2 regions of the Faecalimicrobium sp. JNUCC 81 genome follow, and region 2 is predicted to be linked to the other one. Evidence: predicted binding sites of a transcription regulator. Region 2 holds the regulator's gene; the other holds the start of a gene.
The links. Region 2 encodes HrcA, which represses chaperone genes, less so after heat shock. Its sites were predicted from a motif close to TTAGCACTCNNNNNNNNNGAGTGCTAA; they were not measured.
Positions count from the first base shown of each region.

Region 1: a site for HrcA is predicted at 3,201-3,227, ahead of htpG (molecular chaperone HtpG). Genes of this name have one in related genera too.

Region 1 covers NZ_CM132203.1:1,564,660-1,572,777, reverse strand. Annotated here, with positions in the region: gene JNUCC81_RS07785 (cold-shock protein) at 1-76, opposite strand, end outside; gene JNUCC81_RS07780 (hypothetical protein) at 413-1,042, opposite strand; gene htpG (molecular chaperone HtpG) at 1,284-3,137, opposite strand; gene JNUCC81_RS07770 (hypothetical protein) at 3,326-3,730, opposite strand; partial or broken gene JNUCC81_RS07765 (IS1595 family transposase) at 3,753-4,428, opposite strand; gene JNUCC81_RS07760 (MerR family DNA-binding transcriptional regulator) at 4,468-5,280, opposite strand; gene JNUCC81_RS07755 (GNAT family N-acetyltransferase) at 5,375-6,004, shown strand; gene JNUCC81_RS07750 (hypothetical protein) at 6,064-6,198, opposite strand; gene JNUCC81_RS07745 (hypothetical protein) at 6,485-7,417, opposite strand; gene JNUCC81_RS07740 (alpha/beta fold hydrolase) at 7,664-8,118, opposite strand, start outside.
Region 2 covers NZ_CM132203.1:2,884,748-2,892,865, reverse strand. Annotated here, with positions in the region: gene spoIIP (stage II sporulation protein P) at 1-388, shown strand, start outside; gene JNUCC81_RS14450 (hypothetical protein) at 411-665, shown strand; gene lepA (translation elongation factor 4) at 782-2,587, shown strand; gene JNUCC81_RS14440 (acyl-CoA thioesterase) at 2,778-3,200, shown strand; gene JNUCC81_RS14435 (APC family permease) at 3,434-4,753, shown strand; gene hemW (radical SAM family heme chaperone HemW) at 4,966-6,099, shown strand; gene hrcA (heat-inducible transcriptional repressor HrcA) at 6,199-7,218, shown strand; gene grpE (nucleotide exchange factor GrpE) at 7,252-7,845, shown strand; gene dnaK (molecular chaperone DnaK) at 7,962-8,118, shown strand, end outside.

The sequences.
Region 1 (8,118 bases), 1.3 Mb from region 2:
CATCATCTCCACCTTCTACTGATATAAATCCAAATCCTTTTTCATTGTTAAACCATTTTACTGTTCCATTATTCATTTTAAAATTCTCCATACCTTTTATAAAAGGCTTTCTTTTTATTTACTACACTTATAATTATATACCTTATTCTTTTAAAAATATACCCCTATTTTTAATTATTTCTTAATTGATTATATTAAAATAAACTCAAACATTGATATTCCAATAGTTTAGATTAATTCCTCTTATTAATTTAATATTATGGTATCATATTGTTTGTATCACTTTCTTCTTTAGATTTTCTTTGACCTATAAATGCTCTTTCATAATCATTAAATCCTTGTATATATTTATTAAGTATTAAAAATAATCCAAAATCAACTATTTTATTTATTAAACTATCTACTTTGTATATTATTCAGCTGGTATAAGTTTTATAGTAACATTACTTACTTTTAAGCTTTCACCTTCTTTAAATGCTATGTTTTTATATTCCTTTTGATAGAATCCATCATCTGCTGGTCCCATTATTGCATTTATTCCACCTTTGAATATACTTCCTCCAGTTACATTTCCTCCACCTGAAACGGCTACTATATCATATGTACCTGGGTCAAAGTCTTTACCTGCTATGAAATTTCCATTTTTTAATGTTTTTGTTTTTTCTTCTAATTCTGCTAATCTTTGTTCTTCAGCTATTCTTTCTTGCTCTTTCTTATTTTCTTCTTCTTTTTTAGCTGCCTCTATTTTCATAGCTTCTTGTTCAGCACTACCCATATCAAAATATGGCTTAGCTTCTTGAACTTTAGTTTCTAATTCTGATATTTTAGAATTTACAGTTTCTAACTCTTTAGATTTATTTTCTAATTGAGACTTAACTGCATCATGTTCTTTCTCATCTACCCCAATAGATGACCCTCCAATAGCACCTAATGAAAATGCTACTATAATTGCTATAATCACTTTTATATTTTTTTTGAAAAAACTCTGCTCAACATCCTCCTTAACATAATTTATCCCATAATCATCCTTACGATAGCTCATATCAAATACCTCCCTCAATTTTAGTCATTAAGTAATATATCATAATCATTTTGTGATATATTGTCGAAAATTGCGTTTTTCATTATTTTTTATCTAAAATAAAATATTTTTATTTTAAAATGGTATATTTTGTAATTTTCCCTACATATTTTTCCATATTTTTACATTTATTTTTAAAATAAAAAAGAGTGTATTACTTAAATGTAATACACTCTTTTTATTTTTCTAAGTATATTTGTTTTTATAAATCCATTACCATACTTATAAGTTTATTGTTTCTTTTTATAAACTCATCTAATCCTTTTGAATCTAATTCTTTATTTGAAAGTAATGCTACATCTACTATTTGATTACATATTAAAGATAATTGTTCTTTTTTACTTTCATCATCTTTTAAATCAACTAACTTTTTAACTATTGGGCTGTTGTTATTTATAACTAAAGTCTTTTCTTCTTCAAAATTCATCCCAAAATCCATTCCTGCAAATTGTGATTTCATTTCAGCCATTCTTCTTGATTCTTCTGATACTAATATTATAGCTGTAGTATCTTCACTCTTTAAACTCTCTACTGAGTAATTTTTTACTTTATCTTTAACTAAATCTTTAAATAGATTTTCTATAGCAGTTTTGTCTTCTTTATTTTCATCTTCATTTTTATCTTTTAATACATCTGATAAATCTGCATCTATTCTTTTAAATTTAACTTGTGGGTTTTTGTATTCAATAAATGATATAAAGTGATTATCTATGCTAGTATCTAAAGTTATTGCATCTAATCCATAATCTTTAAATAATTTTATATATTGAGATTGTTGATTTTCATCACTTATATAAAATACTTTGTTTTCATGTTTTTCTTTGCAGCTTTCTAAATACTCATTAAGTGTTAAGTATTTATCATCAATATTTTTAAATAATATAATATCTTTTATTCTATCGTAGAATCCTTCGTCTTTTAAGCATCCAAATTTTATAAATACTTGTATATCATCCCAGAATTTTTCATAGTTTTCTTTTTCATTTTTGTATAGTGATTTTAATTTATCTGAAACTTTCTTAACTATATGCTTAGATATTTTACTTACATCTTTATCATTTTGTAAGAAGCTTCTTGATACATTTAATGGTAAGTCTGGGCAGTCTATTACTCCTTTAAGTAGTAATAAAAACTCTGGTATAACTTCTTTTATATTATCTGCAACAAACACTTGGTTGTTATATAATTTTACTTTACCTTCTATAAGCTCAAACTCATTTTTTAATTTAGGGAAGTATAATATACCCTTTAAATTAAATGGATAATCTACGTTTAAGTGTATCCAGAATAATGGTTCATCAAATGTTTTAAATACTTTTTTGTAAAACTCTTTATATTCCTCATCTGTACAATCTTTTGGTGATTTTGTCCATAAAGGCTTTGTATCATTTATAGGTTTTAAATCCTCTTCTTCTTTTCCACTAACTTTTATATATATATCAACTGGTAAGAATGAACAGTATTTATCAATTATACTTCTTACAGTATACTCTTCTAAAAATTCCTTACTATCATCATCTAAGTATAGTGTTATAGTTGTACCTCTTGTAGTTTTATTATCACTAGGACTTATTTCATATTCAGTTTGTCCTTCACTTATCCATCTTACAGCTTTTGCATTTTCTTTATATGATAATGTATCAATTTGAACTTTCTTAGATACCATAAATGCTGAATAGAAACCTAATCCAAAGTGACCTATTATATCATTTTCTTCACTTATTTTTTCTTTGTACTTATTTACAAAATCTTCAGCTCCAGAAAAAGCAACTTGATTTATATACTTTTCTACTTCTTCCTCAGTCATACCTATACCATTGTCTTCAAATATAAGCGTTTGATTTTCTTTATCTATAATTACATTTATTTTGTAGTCATTATCTTTATTGTCTGATATTTCCCCTAAAGAAATTAATTTCTTATGCTTGTTTATTGCATCGCATCCATTACTTATAAGCTCTCTTAAAAATATATCTTTGTCAGAGTATAACCATTTCTTTATTATAGGGAATATGTTTTCTGTATGTATTGATATATTACCTCTTTTATTTTCCATTTTATCTCCTCCTAAGTTCATTTTTAATAATTTTTTTCTATATTTATTATTTTAATCATTTTGTTAGCAGTGTCAAGTATCGAGTGCTAATTTTTTAAAAAAATTTATAAAAAAGGCTATGTTTTAACAAAATATTGATATTGAGTAAAAAATATATAGGGTTGAAATCAACCCTATATATTTTTTTATTATTTTATCTTTTCATATGTATCTAAATCTTTAAGAATAACACTCTCTGGTATTTCTGCATTTTCTTTTACTTGTATAAACTTTGCTTCTGTGAATGGACCATTTACTATTGGTTCTTTTGTATCTAATAAATAGTAATTATTTAAATTTGTTTTTGCAATTATATACCTATCATTGTCATGACCTACTTGTGTTACGTACTCGCCTTCGTCATAATCATCAAGGAGTGGTATTAACAATTCATCATAACTATATTCAGGTGACCCAATATGTATTTTGTCTGCTGATGTTCTTATTACTTTAAATCCATTTATTAATTCTATATCATAATCTCCAACACCTGTACAACCTACCGCCCCTATCATTAATAAAACAATACTAAAAATAACTCCAATTTTTTTCATTTAACATTATCCCCTCTTTTGATTAGTTAATTATAAACATAGGTGTTCTATTTTTAAAATCTTGGACCCTTGTATAATTATATACAACATTACTTTGTATAATAAAGTTCTTAGTTTTAATAGAATCCTTATCTGTTTCAAATATTTTTAGCCATTTAAACCATTGCATATAGTTTGAAATATATTTACTTGCAACACCATTAAATCCCCCATCCATTTCTTTAAATTACTATGTAATGAATTTACATGTTGGATATGATAAATGTCTTCTTTATGCTTATCTATTTTTATGCGTTTGTGGTCTAAATTAAAGTCTGTAGCAAATTTAATATATGACTTATGGCTATCTGTACATAATATAGAACTTTCTCCTATATGTCCTTTATAAAATCTCTCAAGCTCCTTATGTGTCATTCTACCTTTACATAAAGGCTCTATTATTAAATTACCCTGCCTATCTAACGCTGTGGCAACACAAACTTGCTCATTAGATAGCCTCTCTTTTTAATTTCTTTACCTCTTTTACGAGATTTTCTTGGCATATTACCAGTTCTTGTACCTTTGAAACTCTCAGCAAAAAATACTTCTTCTGCTTCTATTGCACCATCAACATGATCAGTACCTAAAAAAGAACTTATACAATCTAATATTTTGTGTCTCCAAAAGAAACTTGTTGATATATTAGAAAATATATACTTTCAACACTTATTTAAAACATAACCATAAAAAAATTAAAACTATTCCTCTTTTATAAGAATTTGAATTTGACAACTAAAATCATCAATATTGAATATATCATTAAATATTTCTGTTTCAATTATATTTTCAACTTTTATATTATTGTTTTTTATATAATTTAATAACTCTTTTCTTTTTTCATCCATATTTTCTTTATTATAAATTAAAGTAATATAATCACCACTTGGCAATGTCTTTATATTACTTTTATCTTTTATTTTGCTAATATCTTTTACTACATCAAATACATACTGTGGCTCTATTTCTTCTGATGAATTTAATTTATATATTATACCTCTATCTATAGATGTTTCTATATTATAATCACTAATAATTTTATCTAAGTCTGAATAATATATTAACTCATTTAAATTACCAGCTTCTTCACATTTTATTATAACTATATGACGCTTATCAAAATACTTAATTTTTATATCACTTTCTTTTATAATTTCTTTTGAGTATTTTATAGTTAAGCTTAAATCATCAATATTTTTAATTATATGTTCCATTTTACATATATTATCTTTTGCTTCTTGTTTTTTAAATTGTAAAAACTCTAATAACAAATCAGTATCACACTCTTTAAATATCTCTTGTAATTCTGATATGCTTGTCCCTAATTCTCTACAACCTTTTATAATATCTATAGAAATAAATTGATCAATCGTATAATACCTATATCCACTATTTTCATCTATATATTTTGGAATAAGGATTCCTACCTTATGATAATATCTCAATGCTTTTACAGTTATATTTTTAATTTTAGAAACCTCACCAATAGAAAATATATTCTTAATATTAATCACATCCTATATTTTATTTTTTTATTGACTCTCCCCTTAGAGCACACTTTACATTTATTATAAGGTATTTAAATATAGTTTTGAAGGAGAAAATATTATGAGTCAAGTTGTTTACAGAAATATGGTAAAAGAAGATTATAATTGTATGAAAGAATTTATAGGTGATGCCTTTGGGTTTAATAAATTTATTGAAGATAAAAATTTATTAGATGTTGTATTAGGTAGTTATCTACAAAGTTGTATTTTAGAAAGCTCATTTAGTAAGATATGTGAAAAAGATGGTAAAGTTATTGGATTTATATTAGGTGGTGCTAAATCTGATAAAAATAATTTAAAATGTGATTCTAAAGATTTATTTGATAGTGTTGATGATGTAGATTTAATTTTATCTAATGAGAAAAATATAAAGGAATTAAATGAGTTTTCAAAGATTATATCTGCTTATAAAGAACTTATAGATGGTATTGAATATGAGTTTCAAGGGTCTATTAATTTATTTATTGTAAGTAAAGAAAGCAGAGGTCTTGGTGTAGGAAAGACTTTGGTAAAATATTTAAATGAGTATATGAAGAGTATGAATGTTGAGTCTTTGTATTTATATACTGATGATAGATGTAATTATGGATTTTATGATAGTCAAGGATATAAATTAGTTAATGAAAAAGATGTATATCTTAATAATATAAAAACTCATCTTAATGTATTTTTATATAGATATGACTTTTAATATAAAAAAGGTAATCCCTCCATCTAAGATTTACTTAGATAAGGGGATTACCATTTTTTTTACTTGAAATTTGATTTTGCCCAATCTTCATATTTGTATTCTAGTTTCCACATCATGTCTGTTAAAACTCTAAACCCACTTTTGCTTATTCCGTACTTATAAAAGATTTCAACGTTATTGATTTTTTGTACCATTTCTTTTCTCATAAATATTTTGTATCCATCACATTCAAATACTTCATCTTTATCTGTAGGCTCATCCAGAGCTATATCCCAAACGGGACCACGTCAACCAGAGACTCTACGGATATATATCCTGAAAGCTTTTTCTTGTTTTTGTTCTTGTATTAGTAGCTTATCTATTTGTTCTTTTGCACTTTGGTGAAGGTTAAAATCCATGGTGTCACTTCCTTTTGTGTTTTGATTCTCAATTAGTTTATCCATAGTTTTATTGCATTATTATATAAAGCATTATCTAGTGTTATATATTTTTTATAAATTCATCATATTCATTTCTTGTAACAGTAACTTCAATATTTAACTTTTCCTTATCACTTTTTAGCTTTTTTAGTATACTCTCTACATTTCTTTCTAGGTTACATACCTTGTCATAAGATTCATTGATATGTTTATCTACTGAAAGGTCACTAAATATATTATCAAAGAATATATCAAAAGTTTTTGTTGTAGATGAAAATCCAACTCCACTAATGTTTACATCTCTTAATTCTTTATTAAAAGATCTTGTTAAATTTGAAATTCTAGAAAAATGTGCTTGAGCTTCATCTATTTTACTATGCTTAGCCATAGAGCTTAATAAATCTCCACCAAGTATATCAAATGTACTCCAATTTTTTGCAGAGTTTAATAGTTTTTTAGCTTGTGCTATTTCTACCATTAGGCTATTTCCAACTGATATGGATTCATTTATTTCTTTGATTTCCTTTAGGTAGTTATCGATTTTTTCTTCTAGGTCTATGATTTTGTTTTTAGTATTTTCATCTCCATATATATTGATTAGCTCTATTTTCTTTTTTAGTAAGTTGGCATATTCTTCTTCATATTTTGCTAAGCTACTTAGTATTTTTATTGTATCGTTTATGTTGGATTTTATTGAGCTTACTTTAGATTGGCAACTATCATATTGAATTTTTGCCATTATGTATTCTTTTTCTTCTTTTTCCATTTTTTCTGCTTTGTTTCCCATTACTGTAGACACTAGGTTTGATAAAGATAGTGTCTTTAGGTTATCTACATCTCTTTTTTCTCTTCTAAGGTTATTTTCTAGTTTGTTTAGTTCTTCTTCGCTTTTATGTAATTCTTTTTTTAGGTCATTTAATTTCTTTTCTAATACATATTTTTTAGCTACTTCGTTTTTTACATTATTTAGTTGTGTGTTTATTTGTTCTATCATATTTTCCCCCTTATTTTATTTCAAAACTATAGTGTGCTATATTTTGGTATTTATTTAGAGTATATTATTAGTATTTCATTCTTTCAAGTATTACTCCTCTTACTCCTCTTTTAGGTGCATTTGTGTCTTTAATATATCTTAGTAGCATAAGCTAAATAATTTAAAATACTATTATATAAAAGCGTGAAATAATAAAATAGAGGCTTAGAATTAATAATTCTAAGCCTCTATTTTTTATTAAATAATTTAATTTTTTTCTATACAATGATTTATAAATTCTGTTACATTAGCTAATGTTTCCTCTGGTTTATCTATATGTACTTGATGTGTTGCTCCTTTTATTTGAACATGCTTAGTATCATCAGACATTGACAATAAATCGCTTATTTGTTTAGTTTTCAATTTAGCAAAAGCATCACCCATAGCTCCTTGAGCCATTGCATAAGGGTCACATTCTAAATAAAGTAAAGGTATGTCTCTTAGTGCATTTTTATCATTTTTGACTTGATTTTCACCCATAAGAGCTTCATCTAATGTTCCATCATACTTATTATATACAGATAATTGCTCGTCTCCCATTCCCGGAACAAACGATTCGAAAAAATCATACATTTCACCATTAGCACTTCTACCAGTTGAATCTATAAACACTATACCATCTACTTTTTCTTTATGCATTTTTGCAAACTCTATAGCAGTAT
Region 2 (8,118 bases):
GTATAATAGTATAGATATTGCTATAGACTTACATAGAGATGCAAGAGATTTAACTAATGATGCACTTAAAAAGGCAGAAGAAAAAAGAATGACTACAACTATTAATGGAGAAAAAGTAGCAAAATTCTTCTTTGTAGTAGGAGAAAAAAATCCAAATGTAGAGCATGTTAGATCATTAGCACAAGACATAACAAAGTTTGCACAAAGTAAATATCCAGAATTAATTCTTCCAGTAGTAGAAAAACCATATGGGAAGTATAATCAATTTGTTGCTAAAAACCATATGTTAATAGAAGTTGGAAGTAATGGGACAAGTGCGGATGAGGCAAAAGCAAGTGCTAAATATGTAGCTCAAATACTAGATGAATATTTTAAACAAAAGAATTAGTCTATTATAATAGGAGAATCAAATGAGTAGATTAGAAAAGACTATACAGAAAAAACATAAAAATAAAAAAGTTAGATTTATAAGTAAAGTGGTATTTATGTTATGTATGGCTATAAATCTAATGATTTGTATAATTATAGTAGATAATAGTGCTAAACAAATGTTGGGAGAAAAAACATTTACAATAAGTTCTATAATAAGTAATATAAAAGAAAACATAGATTTTAATAATATTGAAGAAATTAAGGATAATATAATTAAAAATTTTAATAAATAATAATAAAAATAAGACTTATATCATAATAAGTCTTATTTTTATATAACTGTTATTTACATAAAAGAGGATATATTATAAAATAAAAGTTATGATAAATAATATAAGGAGGAAACAAGGTGGACAATAAACAAAGTAGAACTAGAAATTTTAGTATAATAGCACATATAGATCACGGGAAGTCTACCTTAGCTGATAGATTAATACAAAAGACGGGACTTGTTAGTGACAGAGACATGAAAGCTCAATTATTAGACAACATGGATCTTGAAAGAGAAAGAGGAATCACTATAAAGCTTCAAAATATAAGATTAATATATAAAGCTAAGGATGGAAATGAATATTATTTAAATCTTATAGACACGCCAGGTCATGTAGACTTTACTTATGAGGTTTCAAGAAGTTTAGCAGCATGTGAAGGTGCATTATTAGTAGTAGATGCAGCACAAGGTGTTGAAGCTCAAACATTAGCTAACGTTTATTTAGCTCTAGACCAAGATTTAGAGATATTACCAGTTATAAATAAAATAGATTTACCAAGTGCTAGACCAGATGAAATAAAGCAAGAAATAGAGGATATAATAGGGCTTGATGCAAGTGAAGCACCGCTTATATCAGCTAAGAGCGGTCTAAATATAGAAGATGTATTAGAAACTATAGTAAAAAATGTACCAGCTCCTACAGGGGATAAAGAAGCTCCATTAAAAGCTTTAATATTTGATTCATACTATGATGCGTATAAAGGTGTAGTAGCTTATGTTAGAGTATACGAAGGAACTGTAAAAAAAGGTATGACAATAAAAATGATGAATACTAATAAAAAGTTCGAAGTAACTGAAGTTGGAGTTATGGCTCCGGGTCAAACAGAGCTTGATGAACTTTGTGCTGGAGATGTTGGTTATATCGCAGCAAGTATTAAAGATATAAGAAGTTGTCAGGTAGGGGATACAATAACTAATGCAGAATATCCTACTGATATCCCTATGCCAGGATATAAAAAGGCGACACCAATGGTTTACTGTGGTATATACCCAGGTGAAGGTGAAAAGTATGAAAATGTAAGAGATGCACTTGAAAAGCTACAAGTAAATGATGCAGCGCTTGAGTTTGAAGCTGAAACTTCAGCAGCATTAGGGTTTGGATTTAGATGTGGTTTCTTAGGTCTTTTACACATGGAAATAATTCAAGAAAGATTAGAAAGAGAATTTAATCTTGATATTATAACAACTGCACCGTCTGTTATATACAGAGTTACAAAAACTGATGGGGAAGTTGTTATGATACAAAACCCTGCTAATCTACCAGAGGTGTCTGAAATCAAAATGATAGAAGAACCTATAGTTAAAGGGGATATAATAGTTCCTAAAGATTATGTAGGTATAGTTATGGAACTTTGTCAGGAAAGACGTGGAAATATGATAAATATGGAGTATATAGATGAAAAGAGAGTTATGCTTCATTATGACCTTCCTCTTAACGAAGTTGTATATGATTTCTTTGACGCTTTAAAATCTAGAACTAGAGGATATGGATCACTAGACTACGAGATAAAAGGATATGTTCCTTCTACTCTTGTTAAACTTGATGTATTAATAAATAAAGAACAAGTAGATGCACTTAGTTTTATAGTACATGAAACTAGAGCTTATCCAAGAGGTAAATCTATGTGTGAAAAATTAAAAAATGAAATACCAAGACATCAATTCCCGATACCAATACAAGCAGCTGTTGGAAATAAGGTAGTGGCTAGAGAAACTATAAGTGCACTTAGAAAAGATGTACTAGCTAAGTGCTACGGTGGAGATATATCTCGTAAGAAGAAACTTCTTGAAAAGCAAAAAGAAGGTAAGAAACGTATGAGACAAGTAGGATCTGTTGAAGTTCCTCAAAAGGCATTCATGTCTGTATTAAAATTAGATGACTAAGAAAATATAAACTCAAAACCAAAGATTTAAATCTTTGGTTTTTTTATTTAAATAATATTAATAGTGAATAAAATAAGGGACATATTATTAAATCAATGTTAAATTTTATTGGAATTTATTGTTAATATAGAGTTTTAGGTATAGTATATAAATAATAGCTTATAGATTTAATATACTAGGAGGGGTTTATATGAAGTATTATGATACACATAGGCTTGTTAAGGGAGAAGATTTAAATCATCATGGAACGTTGTTTGCTGGAAGGATGACAGAATGGTTTGTTGAGAGTTGTTTTATAACAGTCGCAGATGAATATAAGCACCCAGAAAATTTAGTATGTAGAAAAGTTAATGAAATTAATTTTAAACAGCCTATAAGAAAAGGCGATATTATAAATATAAAATCTAAAATAGTTTATACTGGAAAAACAAGCTTAATTGTTTATGGAAAAGTTACTAGAAATAATAATGAGAATATTATAGTAGACGGTTTTTTAACTTTTGTTTGCATTGATGAAAATGGAGTTAAGATGCCTCACAATTTAAAGATAGACGAGCCTTTTACGCAAGAAGATATAGAGCTTTTAAATATAGCCAAAAGTTTTAGAAAATAAAATAATAAAATCTAATTTTAAAAATGACCCTACTCTACGTAGGGTTATTTTTATTATACAGGTGAAAAATTTCTCTTACTATATTAGATGAATTTTAGTCATGTATCGCTTTTTATCTACTAAAAATCACTTTTAATGTGAAAATTTTATAATTAAAAAAATTTTGGTAATACTAAATTCATACATCAAATGAAATAATTTTATATATTTATAAAATTGACAGGAGGAAAACTATGAGCAATAAACTTAAGAAAACACTTGGTTTTTCCGCAGCCATTTCTACAGTTGTGGGTATGGTTATAGGTTCAGGTGTATTTTTTAAACCACAATCAATATATTCTACAACTAATGGAGCACCAGGGTTAGGGATGCTTGTCTGGATTATAGCTGGTATTATAACTATAACGGCAGGACTTACAGCTGCAGAAGTATCAGCTGCAATACCAAAAACTGGTGGAATGATGGTATATATAGAAGAAATATACGGAGCTAAGTTAGGTTTTTTAACAGGTTGGATGCAAACTGTATTATTTTTCCCAGGAACAGCAGCAGCTTTAGCTGTAATATTTGCACAACAAGTTGCAGAACTTATGGGGTATGCATCATCTAACATGGCCATAGTTTTACCTGTAGCTATAGGTGTTATAATTTTATTAGCATTATTAAATACTGTAGGTTCATCTTTAGGAGGTAGTATACAAACAGTTTCAACGGTTTGCAAATTATTGCCACTAATATTAATAATAATATTTGGTTTTGTAAAAGGAAGTGGAAATCCAATTATAAGTCCTATGGTTGGAGAAGGTGTAACTATAAATAAAGCTTTAGGTCAGGTGTTGATAGCCGCATTATTTGCATATGATGGATGGATAAATGTAGGCGCTATAGCTGGAGAGATGAAAAATCCAGGCAGAGATTTACCAACTGCTATAATAGGAGGATTATCTCTTGTAATGGCTGTATATGTAGTTATAAATTTAGCGTATTTATGGGTAGCTCCAGCAAGTGAATTAGCTAAAGTAACAGCACCGGCGACATTAGTAGCGACTAAAATATTTGGATCTATAGGAGGAGATGTAATAACTATAGGTATACTTATATCAGTATTTGGTACACTGAATGGGTATTTACTTACAGGACCTAGAATACCATATACACTAGCTAAAAATAAAACATTTCCATGTAGTGAGATACTATCAAAGGTTAATAGTGGAGGATCTCCATACAACTCAATATGGTTAATAGCTATACTAGCTTGTATATATGCACTATCAGGGCAGTTTAATTTATTAACTGACTTAACTATATTTATAGTTTGGGTATTTTATGTATTAACATTTATAGGAGTTATGAAGCTTAGAAGAGATTATCCGGACTTACCAAGACCGTATAAAGTTCCTCTTTACCCTGTTATACCGTTAATAGCTATAGCAGGTGGTATATTTGTTATACTAAATCAATTAATAACAGCCACAACAATAGCATTAGGAGGTATAATTATAACATTAATAGGACTTCCGATATATTCATATATGAGCAAAAAAAGTAATTAAATTTTTATATTTTATAAAGGCCTTTGCTTAATATTTTAGGTAAAGGCTTTTAAAATTATATAGATATAAGGTTTAAATTATATTGATTTAGGGAATTTAAAATTAAATATAAATAAATTTTAAATTAGATTTATTTAATATAATATGATAGCTTGATATGGTATAAAAAGGTATAATTTAAGTTGTATAAAATTAGGAAAAGAGGAAAATTAATGCTAGGATTATATATACATATTCCATTTTGCGTAAGTAAATGTAATTACTGTGATTTTAATTCATTTAAAATGGATAAAATAGCGAAAGATAAATATTTAAAAGACTTGAAAAAAGAGATGGAACTATATAGTAAAAATTTGAAAGAAGATAATTATATTACAAGTGTTTTCTTAGGAGGAGGGACACCAAGTATATTAAATAGTAATGAACTAAAATATATATTTGAAAATATAAATTTATATTTTAATGTAAAAAAAAATGCAGAAATAACAGTTGAATGTAATCCTGGAACCTTGACTAAAGAGAAGTTAAAAATTATGAAAGAAATTGGTGTAAATCGACTAAGCATTGGATTACAGGCTGTTCAAGATTACCATCTAAAATCTATTGGAAGAATACATACTTATGATGAATTTGAAAAAAACTATAAAGATGCATTAGAAGTTGGATTTAATAATATTAATATAGATTTAATGTATGCACTTCCAAATCAAACTTTTGAAGATTGGAAAGAAAGTTTAGAGAAAATAGTTAGCTTAAATCCATCACATATATCAGCATACTCACTTATATTAGAAGAAGGTACAAAATTATATGAAATGTATGAAAATAATGAATTTAATGTTATAGATGAGGATACAGATATTAATATGTATAACTATACTATAAATTACTTAAAAAGTAATGGATATAACCAATATGAAATATCTAACTATGCAAAAGATAAATGTGAATGTGAACACAATATACTATACTGGAAATGTAATCATTATATAGGACTTGGGCCAGGTGCTTCAGGATATATAAATGATTTTAGATATAAGAATGTTGAATCTTTAAAAGAATATCATGAAAAATTATTTTTAAATGATAAACCAATAGAAAGTAAAGAAAATTTAACTATAGATGATAAAAGTAAAGAAAAAATATTTATGGGGCTTAGGATGAATGAAGGAATAAAGTTCAAAGATTTTAAAGAAGAATTTAATATAAATTTTAAGGCAAAATATAGTAAAAAAATAAAAAAATTAAAAGAAAGAAAACTTATAAATGAGGATATAACTGGGATTAGACTTACTCAGAAAGGAAGAGAAATATCAAATAGTATATTTATAGAATTTATAGATTAATTTAAGGGTGTTGACAAATGAAAAATATAATGATATATAATATATATAATCTTTTTAGCACTCGAATTTAGTGAGTGCTAACAGCGAGGAGGCGAAAAAATGGAACTAAACGAAAGAAAACTAAATATCCTCAAAGCTATAGTTAAAGATTATATAGAAACGGCTGAAGCTGTAGGCTCTAGAACTATATCAAAGAAACATGATCTAGGCGTTAGTGCAGCTACTATAAGAAATGAAATGGCTGATCTTGAAGAACTAGGCTATTTGATTCAGCCACATACATCTGCAGGTAGAGTTCCTTCTGAAAAGGGATATAAATTATATGTAGATTTGCTGATGTCTCAAAATGAGCTTAGAGATGATGAAAAGCTATTAATTGAACAATGTTTAGAAAAAAATGTAAATCATATAAAAGATTTAATTCATGAGACCTCTAAGTTATTATCTCAGCTTACTAATTATACAACAGTAGCTGTGACTAAAAGTTTAGTAAATCAAAGTGTTATAAAGCACATACAATTGGTAGGAATGGGTGACAATAAAATTCTACTAATAGTGGTCACAGACAAAGGTGATATAAAAAATGCAAATCTTTTAACTAACATTAATTTAGATCAATCTAAATTAAACCTAATTTCTGATAATCTTACAAATAAATTATCAGGAAAAAGCATAACAGAGCTAGACAATAGATTAATTGCATTTATAAAATATGAGATAAGTGAGTATTCAGCATTTATAGATGAACTTGTAAATGCACTTAACTTTAATATATCAGAAGAAGACTTATCAGTCTCATTAAATGGAGCTACCAATATATTTAGTTATCCAGAGTTTAACGATATAATAAAAGCGAAATCTTTTTTAAATATGCTTGAGAAAAAAGAAACTATAACTAGCATGGTTAGATCTAAAGGAATACAAAAGGATAATATAAATATAATAATAGGTAGTGACAATGACTGTGAGTTGGCTAAAGATTGCAGTATAGTTACAGCAACATATAATATTGATAAAGATTTAGTAGGTCGTATAAGTTTTATTGGTCCTACAAGAATGGATTATGCAAGAATCTATTCAATAGTCAATTATATGAGCCTATTATTTAATAGAAAGTAAATTTATAATAAAATAACTAAGGGGTGTAATATCTTGGAAGAAAATAACATACAACAAGAAGAGTTAAAAGAAGATAAAGGCACTTTAGAACAAGAATCTCAGACTGAAAAGGTTGAGGACTGTCAAGAAGAGTGTAAGTGTGAAGAATCTAACCAAGGAGATAATATATCTGATATAAACTCTAAGTTAGAAGAAAATAAGCTAAAGGAAGAAATAGAATCACTTAATGATCAACATCAAAGGCTTCAAGCTGAATATGCAAACTATAGAAGAAGAACACAAGAGGAAAAAGAAACTATAGGTTTATTTGCAAATGAAAAAATGATAGGTGATTTAATACCAGTTATAGACAATATGGAAAGAGCATTAGATGCATGTGAAGATAAAGAAGATAACATGTATAAAGGTATAGATTTAGTTTATAAGCAACTTAAAGATACTCTAGTAAAATTTGGAGTAGAAGAAATAGAAGCTGAGAATTCAGATTTTGATCCAAATCTACACCTAGCAGTAATGCAAGAAAGTATAGATGGAGTTGAAGCCAACAAAGTAGTTATGGTTCTTCAAAAAGGATATAGGCTAGGAACAAAGGTACTAAGAGCTAGTATGGTTAAAGTTTCTTGCTAAAATAAGTTTATACAAAACATAAAATAATTAATAATTCTTCATATAAAAAATGAAGTTAAAATACTAAAATAAGAATATAAAAATTAATATATAACCAATTAAGGAGGATATTAATCATGGGAAAAGTGATAGGAATTGACTTAGGAACAACTAACTCTTGTGTTGCAGTACTTGAAGGTGGAGAAGCACAAGTTATAACAAATGCAGAAGGTATGAGAACTACTCCATCAGTAGTGGCATTTACTAAAGATGGTGAAAGAATAGTAGGAGAAC